One region of the Streptomyces sp. NPDC002776 genome, then DNA from elsewhere that is predicted to be linked to it. Evidence: predicted binding sites of a transcription regulator. Region 1 holds the regulator's gene; the other holds the start of a gene.
The links. Region 1 encodes HspR, which represses chaperone genes until heat shock. Its sites were predicted from a motif close to TTGAGNNNNNNNNNCTCAA; they were not measured.
Positions count from the first base shown of each region.

Region 2: a site for HspR is predicted at 6,613-6,631, ahead of lon (endopeptidase La). Genes of this name have one in related genera too.

Region 1 covers NZ_JBSFVG010000003.1:271,455-280,248, forward strand. Annotated here, with positions in the region: gene dnaK (molecular chaperone DnaK) at 1-1,708, shown strand, start outside; gene grpE (nucleotide exchange factor GrpE) at 1,705-2,358, shown strand; gene dnaJ (molecular chaperone DnaJ) at 2,383-3,561, shown strand; gene ACWD11_RS08845 (heat shock protein transcriptional repressor HspR) at 3,568-4,017, shown strand; gene ACWD11_RS08850 (PA14 domain-containing protein) at 4,087-5,511, opposite strand; gene ACWD11_RS08855 (sugar ABC transporter substrate-binding protein) at 5,771-6,877, shown strand; gene ACWD11_RS08860 (helix-turn-helix transcriptional regulator) at 6,973-8,019, shown strand; gene ACWD11_RS08865 (helix-turn-helix transcriptional regulator) at 7,973-8,794, opposite strand, start outside.
Region 2 covers NZ_JBSFVG010000001.1:35,622-44,415, reverse strand. Annotated here, with positions in the region: gene ACWD11_RS00190 (multifunctional oxoglutarate decarboxylase/oxoglutarate dehydrogenase thiamine pyrophosphate-binding subunit/dihydrolipoyllysine-residue succinyltransferase subunit) at 1-3,593, opposite strand, end outside; gene ACWD11_RS00185 (sensor histidine kinase) at 3,875-4,981, opposite strand; gene ACWD11_RS00180 (response regulator transcription factor) at 4,978-5,715, opposite strand; gene ACWD11_RS00175 (spermine/spermidine synthase domain-containing protein) at 5,850-6,527, opposite strand; gene lon (endopeptidase La) at 6,654-8,794, shown strand, end outside.

The DNA.
Region 1 (8,794 bases):
CGAAGTGCTCGTCGGCGAGGTGGCCAAGCGTCAGGCGGTCACCAACGTGGACCGGACCATCCGGTCCGTGAAGCGCCACATGGGCACCGACTGGAAGATCGAGCTGGACGGGAAGCCCTTCAACCCGCAGCAGATCTCCGCCTTCATCCTGCAGAAGCTGAAGCGGGACGCCGAGGCCTACCTGGGCGAGAAGGTGACCGACGCGGTCATCACCGTCCCGGCGTACTTCAACGACTCCGAGCGCCAGGCCACCAAGGAGGCCGGTGAGATCGCGGGTCTGAACGTCCTGCGCATCGTCAACGAGCCGACCGCGGCGGCGCTCGCCTACGGCCTCGACAAGGACGACCAGACGATCCTCGTCTTCGACCTCGGCGGCGGCACCTTCGACGTGTCCCTGCTGGAGATCGGTGACGGCGTCGTCGAGGTAAAGGCCACCAACGGCGACAACCACCTCGGTGGTGACGACTGGGACCAGCGCGTCGTCGACTACCTGGTGCAGCAGTTCAAGTCCGGTCACGGCGTGGACCTCGCCAAGGACAAGATGGCCCTGCAGCGCCTGCGCGAGGCCGCCGAGAAGGCCAAGATCGAGCTGTCCTCCTCCACCGAGACCTCGATCAACCTGCCCTACATCACGGCGTCCGCCGAGGGCCCGCTGCACCTGGACGAGAAGCTCACCCGGGCTCAGTTCCAGCAGCTGACGGCCGACCTGCTGGAGCGCTGCAAGACGCCGTTCCACAACGTCATCAAGGACGCCGGGATCGCCCTCTCCGAGATCGACCACGTCGTTCTCGTCGGTGGCTCGACCCGTATGCCGGCCGTCGCCGAGCTCGTCAAGGAGCTGACCGGTGGCAACGAGGCCAACAAGGGCGTCAACCCGGACGAGGTCGTCGCCATCGGTGCCGCCCTCCAGGCCGGTGTCCTCAAGGGTGAGGTCAAGGACGTCCTGCTCCTCGACGTGACCCCGCTGTCCCTCGGCATCGAGACCAAGGGCGGCATCATGACCAAGCTGATCGAGCGCAACACCACGATCCCGACCAAGCGCTCCGAGATCTTCACGACGGCCGAGGACAACCAGCCGTCCGTGCAGATCCAGGTCTACCAGGGCGAGCGCGAGATCGCGGCGTACAACAAGAAGCTCGGGATGTTCGAGCTGACCGGTCTGCCGCCCGCCCCGCGCGGCGTCCCGCAGATCGAGGTCGCCTTCGACATCGACGCCAACGGCATCATGCACGTGACCGCGAAGGACCTCGGCACGGGCAAGGAGCAGAAGATGACCGTCACCGGCGGCTCCTCGCTGCCGAAGGACGAGGTCGACCGCATGCGCCAGGAGGCCGAGCAGTACGCGGAGGAGGACCACAAGCGCCGCGAGGCCGCCGAGACCCGCAACCAGGGCGAGCAGCTCGTCTACCAGACCGAGAAGTTCCTCAAGGACAACGAGGACAAGGTCCCGGGCGAGATCAAGACCGAGGTCGAGGCGTCCGTCGAGGAGCTGAAGGCCGCGCTCAAGGGCGAGGACATCGCCGAGATCCGCACCGCCACCGAGAAGGTCGCCGCGGTCTCGCAGAAGCTTGGCCAGGCGATGTACGCCGACGCCCAGGGCGCCCAGGCCGCGGGCGGCGCGTCCGCCGGCGACGAGGCCCCGAAGGCCGACGACGATGTCGTCGACGCCGAGATCGTCGACGACGAGCGCAAGGACGGTGCCGCGTGACCGAGGAGACCCCGGGCTTCGAGGAGAAGCCCGACGTCCCCTCCGGCGCGACCCCCGACGACGCCGAGCCGCAGGCCGCCACCCCGTCGGACGACGAGGGGGCGGCCCCGGCCGGGGACGCAAACCAGATCGCCGGTCTGACGGCCCAGCTGGACCAGGTACGCAAGGCGCTCGAAGAGCGCACCGCGGACCTCCAGCGGCTCCAGGCCGAGTTCCAGAACTACCGCCGCCGCGTGGAGCGGGACCGGATCACGGTGCGGGAGATCGCCGTCGCGAACCTCCTGACCGAACTCCTCCCGGTGCTCGACGACATCGGCCGCGCCCGGGAACACGGCGAGCTCGTCGGCGGCTTCAAGTCCGTCGCGGAGTCGCTGGAGACCGTCGCGGCGAAGATGGGTCTGCAGCAGTTCGGCAAGGAGGGCGAGCCCTTCGACCCGACGATCCACGAGGCCCTGATGCACAGCTACGCGCCGGATGTCACCGAGACGACCTGCGTCGCGATCCTCCAGCCGGGGTATCGCATCGGCGAGCGCACCATCCGCCCCGCGCGGGTGGCCGTCGCCGAACCGCAGCCGGGCGCGCAGACGGTGAAGGCCGAGGAGGCGTCCGAGGCCGGCGAGGAGAAGGACAGCAGCTCTGAAGAGGGCTGATCACGGGAAGGAGGGACGTCGGGGATGAGCACCAAGGACTTCATCGAGAAGGACTACTACAAGGTCCTCGGCGTCCCCAAGGACGCCACCGAGGCCGAGATCAAGAAGGCGTACCGCAAACTCGCCCGCGAGTACCACCCGGACGCCAACAAGGGCAACACCAAGGCCGAGGAGCGCTTCAAGGAGATCTCCGAGGCCAACGACATCCTCGGCGACCCCAAGAAGCGCAAGGAGTACGACGAGGCCCGCGCCCTCTTCGGCAACGGCGGGTTCCGTCCGGGGCCGGGAGCGGGCGGCGGCTCGTTCAACTTCGACCTGGGCGACCTCTTCGGCGGCGCCGCCCAGGGCGGCCAGGGAGCCGGCGGCTTCGGCGGCGGACTCGGTGACGTCTTCGGGGGCCTGTTCAACCGGGGCGGCTCGGGTACCACCCGGGTCCAGCCCAGGCGCGGCCAGGACATCGACACCGAGGTCACGCTCACCTTCACCGAGGCGATCGAGGGCGCGACCGTGCCCCTCAGGATGTCCTCGCAGTCTCCGTGCAAGGCCTGTTCGGGCACCGGCGACAAGAACGGCAACCCGCGGGTGTGCCCGACCTGTGTCGGCACCGGACAGGTGGCCCGGGGCTCCGGCGGCGGTTTCTCGCTGACCGACCCCTGCCCGGACTGCAAGGGCCGCGGTCTGATCGCGGAGACCCCCTGCGAGATCTGCAAGGGCAGCGGTCGCGCGAAGTCGTCGCGGACCATGCAGGTGCGCATCCCGGCCGGGGTGAGCGACAACCAGCGCATCCGGCTGCGCGGCAAGGGCGCGCCCGGCGAGCGGGGCGGCCCGGCCGGAGACCTGTACGTCACGGTGCATGTGGACACCCACCCGGTGTTCGGCCGCAAGGGCGACAACCTCACGGTGACCGTCCCGGTGACGTATCCGGAGGCGGCCCTCGGCGGCGAGGTCAGGGTGCCCACCCTGGGCGGACCGCCGGTCACCCTGAAGCTGCCGCCCGGCACCCCCAACGGCCGCACCATGCGGGCCCGGGGCAAGGGCGCGGTCCGCAAGGACGGCACCCGCGGGGACCTGCTGGTCACCGTCGAGGTGAGTGTCCCGAAGGACCTGACGGGGAAGGCTCGGGACGCACTGGAGGCGTATCGCGAGGCGACCGCGGGTGAGGATCCGCGGGCGGAGCTGTTCCAGTCCGCGAAGGGAGCTTGATGCCAGATGGACGGCCGTCGACGCAACCCGTATGAGCTGACCGAGGAGACCCCGGTCTACGTCATCTCGGTGGCGGCCCAGCTCTCCGGTCTGCACCCGCAGACGCTGCGCCAGTACGACCGGCTCGGCCTCGTCTCCCCGGACCGCACCGCCGGACGGGGCAGGCGCTACTCGGCCCGCGACATCGAACTGCTCCGCCAGGTGCAGCAGTTGTCGCAGGACGAGGGCATCAACCTGGCCGGCATCAAGCGGATCATCGAGCTGGAGAACCAGGTGGCGGCCCTGCAGAACCGGGTCGCCGAACTCCAGTCGGCCCTGGACGGCGCGGCCACGGCGATGCAGCAGCGGGAAGCCGCGGTGCACGCGTCGTACCGCCGCGACCTGGTGCCGTATCAGGAGGTCCAGCAGACCAGCGCGCTGGTGGTGTGGCGGCCCAAGCGGCAGCAGTCGGACTGACCGCGGCACGCAAGCGCACGAAGGAACCGGGCCCACCGCGGTGGGCCCGGTTTTCTCATGCCGGTTCTCTCATGGCGCCGAGTCGGGTGTCGTCAGGTCCAGTTCGGTGGCGACGACGATCTGCGCCTCGCCGGTCCACTGGAAGGACGAGTTCCCGTCGTCGTCCACGGCGTCGACGATGAAGCAGGACTCCTCACCGTCCGGGACGGTCTCGTACTCGTACGAGGTGGTGCCGGCGGACACGTAGTAGCCCGGGTAGAGGGAACACACGCGCTCCTCCTCGTCGCCCCACAGCTCACCCCGGCGGACGACGTAACGCGCCAGATCGGGCGTGGGATTGGGGTCCCAGCTGACGTGGAAGCCGTACTCGGTCGGGACGACGGTCACCCCGGTCACCGCGGACGGCGGGGTGAGGTCCGGGCCCTCGCCGCTGACGGCCGCGGACCGTGCGGACTCGTTTCCTGCCGCGTCGAGCGAGCTCACCCGGTAGTAGTAGGTGGCGTCCTCCTCGGTCGAGGAGTCCACGAAGGAGCCCTCGGCAGTGCCGCCGACCCGCGTGTACGTCCCGTCCGCCGTCGCCGCCCGGTACACCCGGTAGGAGGCAGCTCCCGTGACGGTGGTCCACCTGACCCGGAGCCCGTCCATCTCGGAAGCGGTGCTCAGCCCGCCCGGCACACCGGGCGCCGTCCGGTCGGCCGTCGTGACGGCGAGGGAAGCGGTCTTCGGCGACACGTTCCCTGCCTTGTCGTAGGCGTGGACGGCGTACTCGTAGGCGGCCCCGGTCACGGGGAGGGTCGAGTCGGTGTACGACGTCGACGTCGTCGTCGCCAGCGGAGTGCCGGGATACGCACCGCCCTTGGCGCGCCGGTAGATCCGGTACCCCGCGAGGTCCATCTCCTTGTTCTTCGCCCAGGTCACCTTCGCCTTGCCGGTGGTCTGGTCGTACGTCGCCGCGGCGCCCGCCGGGGTGAGCGGGCCGACCTTGTCGACGCTCGCCGAAGTGCGGGGTGTGTAGGCGAACTTGACCTTGGCGGAGCCGGTCCAGTTGACGTAGTCGACGCGCAGGGTGTGCTTGCCCTTGGGGATGGTGACGTCGACGGTCTTGGAGACGGTGGTGGAGGTGTTCGTCCACAGGCTGATCTTGCGGGCGTTCTCGGTGCCGGGGTCCAGGTAGACCCGGATGCCGTCGAGGCCGGAGGCGCTGAGGGTGAACGGCCCCCCGGAGCCGAAGTCCCGGGTCACGGTCCAGCGGACGCCGAAGTTGTTCGACGGCAGCCCGGACGCGGGGGCGCCCGTGCCCCAGTTCTGGTCGATCACGCTGTCGCAGTCCGTCTTCTTCGGGGTGCCGGAGAAGGTGGTGTTCGCGTAGAACGTCCGCTTGAAGACGGGGGAGGTGCAACTGACCGCCGCGGAGGCGGGGGTGACGACGGCGGCGAGCAGGCCCGCCGCGGTGGCGAGCACGGTCGCGGCGGCCGTGCTTCTGGCTGGGTTCATTCGGTCCTCTGAGGTAGGGCAGCCATGGGACGGCTGTCGTGATCACGACCCGCGAGGAGGCGGGTTGGTTGTACGGAGGGGTCGTAACGGCTGTTTGGAGGGGGTTCCGCCATACCTTCACAAGCCAAGCGGAGCGTGGCGTTGCGCACTCGTTAAGTGATTCCGCTTGACGCGGGATGGCACCGCCGCGTTGGCTTTTCAGTCACCTGGGTCGCAATGCTGCGCCCTCGTCCGGAAGGCACCAGAAGTGAGCTCCCCAATGCGTCGTACCGCCATATGTCTGGCCGCGTCCTCGATGGCCCTCTCGCTCTCCGCCTGCGGCGCCCTGGGAGTGACGGGAGACAGCGCCGACGCGAGCCCGACCAAGGGGAACGACATCACGGTGGGTCTCCTCCTGCCGGAGAAGGCCAACACCCGCTACGACAAGTTCGACCACCCCATCATCCGGGCCAAGGTGGCCGAGCTCACCGACAACAAGGGCCAGGTCGCGTACGCCAACGCCGACGCCAGCGCCGCCAATCAGAGCCGGCAGATGCAGAAGATGATCGACGACGAGGTCGACGTCATCCTGCTGGACGCGGTGGACTCCCAGGCCATCGCCACCGACGTGCAGAAGGCCAAGGACGCCGGCATCCCGGTCATCGCCTACGACCGCCTGGCCGAGGGCCCGATCGACGCGTACATCTCCTTCGACAACGAACTCGTCGGCGAGGTGCAGGGCCGCTCCCTGATGGCCGAGCTCGGCGGTGACGTCGACACCTCGACGAAGATCGTCATGATGAACGGCTCGCCCACCGACCCGAACGCCAAGCAGTTCAAGGCGGGCGCGCTCTCCGAGCTCCAGGGCCAGGTGACGATCGCCAAGTCCTACGACACCAAGGACTGGAAGCCGGAGAACGCCGAGGCCAACATGGCCGAGGCGATCGAGGAGATCGGCGCCGCCAACATCGCGGCCGTCTACTCCGCCAACGACGGCATGGCCGGCGGTGTCATCAAGGCCCTGGAGGCCGCGGGCGTCACCGAGCTGCCGCCGATCACCGGCCAGGACGCCGAACTCGACGCCGTGCAGCGGATCGTCACCGGCGAGCAGTACATGAGCGTGTACAAGTCCTACCCGGAGGAGGCCGAGGCCGCCGCCGAGATGGCCGTGGCCAGGATCCAGGGCAAGGACATCAAGTTCGACTCGCTCACCGCGGACCGCGTGGACAGCCCCACCACCCAGGACATCCCCGCCCAGCTCGTCCCGGTGGTCGCGCTGACGCGGGAGAACATCAAGGAGACCGTCGTCGAGGACGGCATCTACAAGCTCTCCGAGATCTGCGCCGCCAAGTACGAGGCGGCGTGCGACGAGATCGGGCTCACGTAACCACCGCCGGGGCCGCCGAGGCGTGTTGCGGACCACGTCCCGTCCGCGCATAGTTTGCGCTGCGGAAGACGCTGGAACCGGGGGTGGGATGGACGATGGCCGGGCACGGGACGGACGGGCATCCACACGGTGCTGACCGACTGTGCGAGGCCGGGGATCGGGTGTATTCCCGGGCCGTACGGCGCGGCCGTGTGCCCCGCGAGGACGCGGAGGCGGTGCCCTGCCTGCTGGAACTGGCGCTGCTGCACCCGGACCCCGACGACATGGCCTGGCTGGTGCCGACCTCTCCGCAGGAGGTCATGACCCGGCTGCTGCGCGGGGTGTACGACGAGGTCAGCACCAGCCAGCGGCGGATGGGCTCGGCGGTCGCCGCCTTCGAGTGGTACGCGGGGCTCGGCCCGCAGCCGCACAACGGCCCCGCGGAGGGCAGCGCGATCCGTGTCCTGGACGGGCTGTCCCGGATCCAGGCCGCGATGGACGAGGCCACCGACGCCTGCACCACCGAGGTGCTCACCGTGCAGCCGGGCGGCATCCGCCCCGAGCACGAGCTGACCGAGGGCCTGCACCGCGCGATGGCCCTGCGCGCCCGCGGGGTGCGGATGCGCGACCTGTACACGCATGTGGCCCGGCACGGGCAGGGGCTGCTCAACTACCTGGAGCTGATGGGCGACACGGTCGAGGCGCGCACCCTGGAGGAGGTCATCGACCGGCTGATCCTCTTCGACCGCACGGTCGCCTTCATCCCCGCCAACGCCGACCGCACCCTCGCCCTGGAACTGCGCCACCCCGCGCTCGTGCAGTACCTGGTGACGGTCTTCGAACGGCTGTGGCGCCTGGCGATCCCGCTCACCGCGCCGCTGCCCGAGACCGGCATCGAGGGCATCTCCTCCCGGGAGCGGTCCATCGCCGCCCTGCTCGCCGAGGGCCATCAGGACGCGGTGATCGCCGAGCGCCTCGGCATCAGCGTCCGCACCTGCCGCGCCCATATCGCCCGGCTCTCGGAGACGCTCGGAGCGGCCAGCCGTACCCAGCTCGGCGTCCGGATCGCCCAGGCCGGCCTGGACGGACCGCCCCGGCCGGGCGGCCTCGGACCGGTCAGCCTTCCCGGTGTTCCCGGCCGAGGATCCCCGACCGCCCGATGAGATAGCCGAGCTGGGCCCGGCTCTCACTGCCGAGCGTCGCCGCGAGCTTGGCGATGTGCACCCGGGCGGTACGGACGTTCATGCCGAGCCGGTCCGCGATGGCGGTGTCGGTGTGGCCCTCCACCAGGAGCCGGGCGATGGCGCGCTGGCGCGGGGTGATGCCGTTGAGCGTCGGCTGCTGGACCGCCTCGGGGTACATCGGCGTCGCCAGCTGCCACAGCCGGTCGAAGGTGGTGGCGAAGTAGGAGATCAGGGCCGGGTGGCGGATCTCCAGGGCGTGGGTGGCGTCGGCGTTCGCCGGGATGAAGGCCACCGTGCGGTCCACGCAGATCAGCCGGTCGGTGACCTCGTCCAGGGTGCGCGCCTCGACATCGCCCACCAGTTCCTCGTACCGCGCCATGACCTGGGGGGAGTGGCGCAGGGTGTGCGGGTAGAGGGTGCGGATGCGGCCGCCGCGGTCGAGCAGGTCCTGGTCGCGGGCCATGGCGGCGAGGTGGGTGGCGGGGTTGGTGCGGGAGCCGTAACTGGTGTGCGGCTGGATGCTGAGCACTTCGCGCTCGGCCTCGGCCATGGCCTCGGTGAGGACATCGTTGATGCGCCGCTTGCCGCCGATCACCTCGATCAGCGGCTGCCGGTCGTCGGCCGCGTGCCGGCCGTCGATCCGCATCCAGGCCTCGAAGGTCTCCGCGAGGGCCAGTTCGCGCCGGCGCTCCTCGGCGACGCGTTCCGCGGAGGCGCGCAGCAGCCGGTGCAGGGCGGTGGCCGGGGCGACCGG
Region 2 (8,794 bases), on a different contig from region 1:
GCGTTCGGGTACTTGGCGATCTCGGCCTGGAGCTCAGTACCCGGCAGCGGGTACAGGCGCTCGATGCGGATGATCGCCGTGTCCGTGACGCCGCGCTTCTGCCGCTCGGCCTCCAGGTCGTAGTAGACCTTGCCGGCGCAGAAGACGACCTTCTTCACCGCGGCCGGGTCGACCGAGGCATCCCCGATCACCGGGCGGAACTGGCCCGTGGTGAACTCCTCCGCCTTCGACGCCGCGGCCTTCAGACGCAGCATCGACTTCGGGGTGAAGACGATCAGCGGCTTGTGGTGCGGGTTGTGCACCTGCCAGCGCAGGAGGTGGAAGTAGTTCGACGGGGACGTCGGCATCGCGACCGTCATGTTGTCCTGGGCGCACATCTGCAGGAAGCGCTCCGGGCGGGCCGAGGAGTGGTCCGGGCCCTGGCCCTCGTAGCCGTGCGGCAGCAGCAGGGTGACGCCGGAGGTCTGGCCCCACTTCTGCTCGGCCGACGAGATGAACTCGTCCACGACCGTCTGCGCGCCGTTGACGAAGTCGCCGAACTGCGCCTCCCACATCACCAGCGACTCGGGACGGGCCAGCGAGTAGCCGTACTCGAAGCCCATCGCCGCGTACTCGGAGAGCAGGGAGTTGTAGACGTTCAGGCGCGCCTGGTCCTCGGAGAGGTACATCAGCGGCGTGAACTCGTCACCCGTCTCACGGTCGATGATCACCGCGTGCCGCTGGCCGAAGGTGCCGCGCTGGGAGTCCTGGCCGGCGAGGCGGACCGGGACGCCCTCCAGGAGCAGCGAGCCGATCGCGAGCGTCTCGCCCATGCCCCAGTCGATCGTGCCGTCCTCGACCATCGACGCCCGGCGCTGCAGCTGCGGCAGCAGCCGTGGGTGGACGGTGATGTTGTCGGGGACGTTGACCTGGGACTCGGCGATCCGCTTGACGACCTCGGCGGTGACCGCGGTGTTCACCGCGACCGGGAACTCGGCCTGCGGGTCCGACGGCTCGGCCGCGGACGGCTGCGAGGTGGCCTCACGGACCTCCGTGAAGACCTTCTCCAGCTGGCCCTGGTAGTCCTGGAGCGCCTGCTCGGCCTCTTCCAGGGTGATGTCGCCGCGACCGATCAGGGACTCGGTGTACAGCTTGCGCACCGAGCGCTTCTTGTCGATCAGGTCGTACATCAGCGGCTGGGTGAAGGCCGGGTTGTCCGACTCGTTGTGACCGCGGCGGCGGTAGCAGATGAGGTCGATCACCACGTCCTTGTTGAACGCCTGGCGGAACTCGAAGGCCAGCCGGGCCACGCGGACGACGGCCTCGGGGTCGTCGCCGTTGACGTGGAAGATCGGCGCCTCGATCATGCGGGCCACGTCGGTGGCGTACATCGAGGAGCGCGACGACTCGGGAGCCGCCGTGAAGCCGACCTGGTTGTTGATGACGATGTGGACCGTGCCGCCGGTGCGGTAGCCGCGCAGCTGCGACATGTTCAGGGTCTCGGCCACCACGCCCTGGCCCGCGAAGGCCGCGTCGCCGTGCAGGGCCACCGGCAGGACGGTGAAGTCCGTGCCGCCCTTGTTGATGATGTCCTGCTTGGCGCGGGCGACGCCCTCCAGGACCGGGTCGACGGCTTCGAGGTGCGAGGGGTTCGCGACCAGCGACACCTTGATCTGCTCGCCGTCCAGGCCGGTGAAGGTGCCCTCGGCGCCCAGGTGGTACTTCACGTCGCCGGAGCCGTGCATCGACTTCGGGTCGAGGTTGCCCTCGAACTCGCGGAAGATCTGGGCGTACGACTTGCCGACGATGTTCGCCAGCACGTTCAGGCGGCCGCGGTGGGCCATGCCGATGACGACCTCGTCCAGCCGCGACTCCGCCGCGCTGTCGATGACCGCGTCCAGCAGCGGGATGACCGACTCGCCGCCCTCCAGGGAGAAGCGCTTCTGGCCGACGTACTTCGTCTGCAGGAAGGTCTCGAAGGCCTCCGCGGCGTTCAGCCGGCGCAGGATGCGCAGCTGCTCCTCGCGCTCCGGCTTGGTGTGCGCCCGCTCGATGCGGTCCTGGATCCACTTGCGCTGCTTGGGGTCCTGGATGTGCATGAACTCGACGCCGGTGGTGCGGCAGTACGAGTCGCGCAGCACGCCGAGGATGTCGCGCAGCTTCATCAGGGACTTGCCCGCGAAACCGCCGACCGCGAACTCGCGCTCCAGGTCCCACAGGGTCAGGCCGTGCTCGGTGATGTCCAGGTCGGGGTGCTTGCGCTGGCGGTACTCCAGCGGGTCGGTGTCGGCCATGACGTGGCCGCGGACCCGGTAGGAGTGGATCAGCTCGAAGACCCGGGCGGCCTTGGTGACGTCGTCGTCGTGGCTGGCGTCGATGTCCTTGAGCCAGCGGACCGGCTCGTACGGGATCCGCAGCGCCTCGAAGATGTCGTCGTAGAAGCCGTTCTCGCCGAGGAGCAGGTTGGCGACCTGGCGCAGGAACTCGCCGGAGGCGGCGCCCTGGATGACCCGGTGGTCGTAGGTCGACGTGAGCGTCATGACCTTCGAGATGCCGAGCTTGTTCAGCGTGTCCTGGGAGGTGCCCTGGAACTCCGCCGGGTAGTCCATGGAGCCGACGCCCATGATGACCGACTGGCCGGGCATCAGACGCGGGACCGAGTGGACGGTGCCGAGGCCGCCGGGGTTGGTCAGGGAGACCGTGACGCCGGAGAAGTCGTCCATCGTCAGCTTGCCGTCGCGGGCGCGGCGGACGATGTCCTCGTAGGCCTGCCAGAACTCGAAGAAGTTCAGCGTCTCGGCCTTCTTGATCGCCGCGACGACCAGCTGGCGGTCGCCGTTGGGCTTGACCAGGTCGATGGCGAGGCCGAGGTTGACGTGCGCCGGCTTGATCAGCGTCGGCTTGCCGTCCTTCTCGCCGAACGCGTAGTTCATCGCCGGCATGGCCTTGATGGCCTGCACCATCGCGTAGCCGATCAGGTGCGTGAAGGAGATCTTCCCGCCCCGGGCCCGCTTGAGGTGGTTGTTGATGACGATGCGGTTGTCGAAGAGCAGCTTCACCGGGACCGCGCGCACGGACGTGGCCGTGGGCAGCTCCAGCGAGGCGTTCATGTTCTTCACGACCGCGGCGGCCGGGCCGCGCAGCGGCACCAGCTCGGGGCCCTCCGGGGCCGCGGCGGCCGGAGCGGCCTTCGCGGCGGCCGGCTTGGCGGCGGCGGGCTTGGCGGCAGCCGGAGCGGCAGCCGGAGCTGGGGCCTGGGCGGGCGCGGCGGGCGCCGGCGCGGCAGGCGCGGCGGCGGCCGGCTGCGGGGCCGCTGGAGCCGGAGCCGCGGGAGCGGCCTGAGCCGGAGCCGCGGGGGCGGCCGGAGCGGATGCGGCGGGCGCGGCGGTCTCCGCGACCGCGTTGCCCGCCGGAGCCGGGGCGGCAGGCGACCCCGGCTTGTAGTCGGCGAAGAAGTCCCACCAGGCGCGGTCTACCGAATTCGGGTCCTGGAGGTACTGCTGATAGATCTCGTCGACGAGCCACTCATTGGGACCGAACGCGGCAGCGGGGTTCTTGCCCGCTTGGTCGGTGTCGGTCGAGATGCTCGAGTTACTGGGGGACTGTGGCGACACGGCGGCAACCGCCCTCTTCCGCTTCACAAGGTGATGGACAGCGGGAATAAAGGCTACGCCTCCCTGGCGGGGAAGGTCAGTCCGGGCCCGTTCATCGTCGCGTAAGTCACATCGGAGAGCGTGTTTCGCGCTGGGAAATGGCGGGAAACAAGCGTGGTTCCGCTTGCTCGGGGATGCGTCGATACCGGCCTGACGCGCCGACGGCGCGGGCCTCTGCCTGATCACACGTGTCCGGCTGCCCGAACGCCCGTGGATCTTGTGGCTCCGGTTCGAACCCTACGTCAACTCGACGCGGATGGCAGTCCCGGAAGAGTGACAAGAATCCGGCAACCCCGCTCGGATTCGGCCACTCCGATCCGGCCGCCGTGCAGATCCACCGCCCAGCGGGCGATGGCCAGGCCCAGACCCGTACCGCCGTCGCTGCCCGGACCGTGCGGCGCGGACACCGCGCCGCGGTTGAACCGCTCGAACACCCGGTGCCACTCCGACTTCGGGATGCCGGGGCCCTCGTCCAGCACCTCCAGCTCCAGCGACTCGGGCCATTGCCCGCGCCGGGCCTTCACCGTCACACGCCCGTGCGCGGGGCTGTGCTTGACCGCGTTGTCGATGAGATTCGCCACCACTTGGTGGATGCGCTCGGGGTCCGCGTGCGCGGTCAGCTCCGGCGGCGAGACGTCGAGGTGCAGATGGACGTCCGTACGGGTGTGGCCGCCCGAGCCCGAGGCGATCCCCGCGCGCGTGGAGGCGACCATGTTGGCCTCCTTCAGCACCCCGGACAGATAGGGCCACACCTCGAACCGGCGCTTCTTCAGCGGTACGACGCCGTTGTCGAGGCGGGACAGGTCCATCAGCGTCTCGACCAGGCGGCCCAGGCGCTCCGTCTGCTTCAGCGCGGTGCGCATGGTCTCGGGGTCGGCCTCGGTGACCCCGTCGACGATGTTCTCCAGCACCGCGCGCAGGCCCGCGATGGGGGTGCGCAGCTCGTGCGAGACGTTCGCCACCAGCTCCTTGCGCTGCTGGTCCTGGGCCTCCAGCTCGTCGGCCATGACATTGATCGTCTCGGCCAGGTCACCCAGCTCGTCCCGGCGGTTCTCGCGCACCCGGCGGGAGTAGTCGCCGTGCGAGATCGAACGGGCCACCGTGTTCATCTCGTCCAGCGGCGCGGTGAGCGAGTGTGCCACGAACTGGGTGATGAGCAGGGTGGCGATCATCGAGAAGACGGTGATGAAGCGCAGCTCCGTCTTGGTCTGCACCGCGATCATCGACAGACCGGTGGTGATCAGCACCGAGATGACGACCAGCGCGCCCAGCTTGGTCTTGATCGAGAACGGACGTACGCCGCCCCAGGGCTCCCTGGGGCCTCTCCGCGCGGCCGGCCCGTCGCTCATGGCGTCGGGGTCTCCAGGGCGTAGCCCACGCCGTGCACGGTACGGATGCGCTCGGCGCCGATCTTCCGGCGCAGCGCCTTGATGTGGCTGTCGACGGTCCGGGTGCCGGAGGCGTCCGCCCAGTCCCACACCTCCGCGAGCAGCTGCTCACGGGAGAGCACCGCGCGCGGGGTGTTCGCCAGGCACACCAGGAGGTCGAACTCGGTGGGCGTCAGGTGGACGTCCTCGCTGCGCACCCGCACCCGGCGCTGCGCGTGGTCGATCTCCAGCTCGCCGAGGCGCAGGATGCCGCTGCGCGGGGTGGAGGCGGCGATCGCGGCCCGCTCCACGCGGCGCAGCAGCACATGGACGCGGGCGGCCAGCTCGCGCATCGAGAACGGCTTGGTCATGTAGTCGTCGGCGCCGACGCCGAGTCCGACCAGCATGTCGGTCTCGTCGTCGCGCGCGGTGAGCATCAGCACCGGGACCGGGCGCTGCGCCTGGACGCGACGGCAGACCTCCAGACCGTCGAAGCCCGGCAGCATGATGTCGAGGATCAGCAGGTCGGGCTGCCAGGCCTCCGCCGTGTCGACGGCCGAGGGCCCGTCGCCCGCGGTCTGCACGAGGAATCCCTCGGCGCGCAGGCGGGCCGCGATGGCGTCCACGATGGTCGGATCGTCCTCTACCACCAGCACCCGGCGCTGTGCGCCGGGTGTCGCCGTCGTGCCGTTGTGGGAGGTGTGTGTCTGCTCCATCGCCCGCCCCTGAAGTTGCTTTCCGGAATCCGTGGGGTGATCCGTTTGTCTGGCACATGCCTGCGCATGCTTGCGATTGACGCTTGAATGATCCGCGCCAGGGCAGCAGCGTACGGGGAGTCGCCGCAGCTCGGCTATCCAGGTCCGACGGCGAGGTGCACGACGTCGGGAACGCCCCGGGCAACGGGGATCTCTTCGGTACGCACCTGATTGAACCCGGCATTCCGCAAGGTTTCTTCGAATTCCGGAGAGGGCTGCGCGGACCACACGGCCAGCACCCCGCCGGGGCTCAAAACCCTTGCACAGCTTGCCAGTCCGGCCACCGAGTACAGGCCCTGGTTGCCCTCCGTGACCGTCCAGCCGGGGCCGTTGTCGATGTCCAGACACAGCGCGTCGAACGTGTCGGATGTCTCATTGACGTAGGGGAGGAGATCCGTTTCGAGGATCTCGGTCCGCGGGTCCGCGCAGGCCTGTGCGGTGAGGTCGCGGAGAGGTCCGGTGCGGTGCCAGTCGATGACGGCGGGCTCGCGTTCGACGACCGTGATCCGCCCCCAGCGGGGATCGGCGGCGGCGTGTGCGAGCGAGAACCCCACGCCGAGACCTCCGATCAGCACCCTCGGTCGAGGTCTGCCGTCGAGGGCGTCCCGGGCCGCGTCCACGAGCAGCCGCTCGGAGCGGCCGTCGGAAGTGTCCATGAGGAAACAGCCGTTGGCGATGATCTGCAGCAGGTCACCGTGCCGGCGCAACACGACCTCGCCATGCGGGCCTTCGCGACGGTCCAGGACTTCGGGGATGTCGTACGAAGCGGGCATCCCCTCATCTTGGCAGCTCCGGCCTCGTCGGCGGTGATCGCTCACAGCGAACGGAGGTCGGGGAACATTCAAGCTTTCCCGAGCATTGAGTCGGCATAGCTCAACTTGACTGCCGAAGGGGAGATCATGGCATCGACGTCCACACCGCTCACCCTGCCTGTGCTGCCGCTCGATGACGAGGTCGTGCTGCCCGGAATGGTGGTCCCGCTGGATCTGAACGACGCCGATGTACGCGCCGCCGTGGAGGCGGCCCAAGCGGCCGCCGGATCCGAGCCGGGCAAGCCACGGGTGCTGCTGGTTCCGCGCATCGACGGCACGTACGCGAGCACCGGCGTGCTCGGCACGGTGGAGCAGGTGGGCCGGCTCGCCGACGGTGACCCGGGGGCCCTGATCCGCGGCCGCGACCGCGTGCGGATCGGCGCCGGGACCACCGGTCCCGGCGCCGCCCTGTGGGTCGAGGGCACCCGGATCGACGACAGCGCCCCCGACCCGCTGCCGGGGCAGGTCACCGAATTGGTGAAGGAGTACAAGGCGCTCGCCACCGCATGGCTGCGCAAGCGCGGCGCCTGGCAGGTCGTGGACCGGGTCCAGGCCATCGACGACGTATCCGCGCTCGCCGACAACTCCGGGTACTCGCCGTTCCTCACCACCGAACAGAAGGTGGCGCTGCTGGAGACCGCCGACCCGGTCGCCCGCCTCAAGCTCGCCACCCAGCAACTGCGTGACCACCTCGCCGAGCAGGACGTCGCCGAGACCATCGCCAAGGACGTCCAGGAAGGCGTCGACAAGCAGCAGCGCGAGTTCCTGCTGCGGCGCCAGCTGGAGGCCGTGCGCAAGGAGCTGCGCGAGCTGAACGGCGAGGCGGAGGGCGAGGAGTCCGACGACTACCGCGCCCGCGTCGAGGCCGCCGACCTGCCGGAGAAGGTCCGCGAGGCGGCCCTGAAGGAGGTCGACAAGCTGGAGCGGTCCAGCGACCAGTCGCCCGAGGGCTCCTGGATCCGGACCTGGCTCGACACGGTCCTCGAACTGCCCTGGAACGAACGGACCGAGGACGCCTACGACATCCAGGGCGCGAAGTCCGTCCTGGACGCCGAGCACGCGGGCCTGGAGGACGTGAAGGAGCGGATCACCGAGTACCTCGCGGTGCGCAAGCGCCGCAACGACCGGGGGCTCGGTGTCGTCGGCGGCCGGCGCGGCGGTGCCGTACTGGCTCTCGTCGGCCCGCCCGGCGTCGGCAAGACCTCGCTCGGGGAGTCGGTCGCCCACGCCATGGGGCGCAAGTTCGTGCGCGTGGCCCTCGGCGGTGTCCGGGACGAGGCGGAGATCCGCGGTCACCGGCGTACGTACGTCGGCGCGCTGCCCGGCCGGATCGTGCGGGCGATCAAGGAGGCCGGGTCGATGAACCCGGTGGTCCTGCTCGACGAGATCGACAAGGTGGGCTCCGACTTCCGCGGCGACCCGGCGGCGGCGCTGCTGGAGGTCCTGGACCCGGCGCAGAACCACACCTTCCGCGACCACTACCTGGAGGTCGAACTCGACCTCAGCGACGTGGTGTTCCTCGCCACGGCCAACGTCCTGGAGGCCATCCCGGAGGCCCTGCTCGACCGTATGGAGCTGGTCCGCCTCGACGGCTACACCGAGGACGAGAAGGTCGTCATCGCCCGCGACCACCTGCTGCCGCGCCAGCTGGAGCGGGCCGGTCTGGACCGGGACGAGGTGACCCTGGACGAGAGCGCGCTGCGCCGGCTCGCCGGTGAGTACACGCGCGAGGCGGGCGTGCGCAACCTGGAGCGCTCGGTCGCGAGGCTGCTGCGCAAGGTCGCGGCCCAGCACGAACTGGGCGAGCGGGAGCTGCCGTTCACCGTGACGGACGGCGATCTGCGCGGTCTGATCGGGCGCCCGCACCACGTGCCCGAGTCGGCCCAGGACCCGGCGGAACGCCGTACGGCGGTCCCCGGTGTGGCGACCGGCCTCGCGGTGACCGGTGCCGGCGGTGACGTGCTGTTCGTGGAGGCGTCCCTGGCCGACCCGGAGACGGGCGCGGCGGGGCTGACGCTGACCGGGCAGCTCGGTGACGTGATGAAGGAGAGCGCCCAGATCGCCCTGTCCTTCCTCCGCTCGCACGGCGCCGAGCTGGAACTGCCGGTGGCCGATCTGAAGGACCGGGGTGTGCACATCCACTTCCCGGCGGGCGCGGTCCCGAAGGACGGGCCCAGCGCGGGCATCACGATGACGACGGCGCTCGCCTCGCTGCTGTCGGGCCGGCT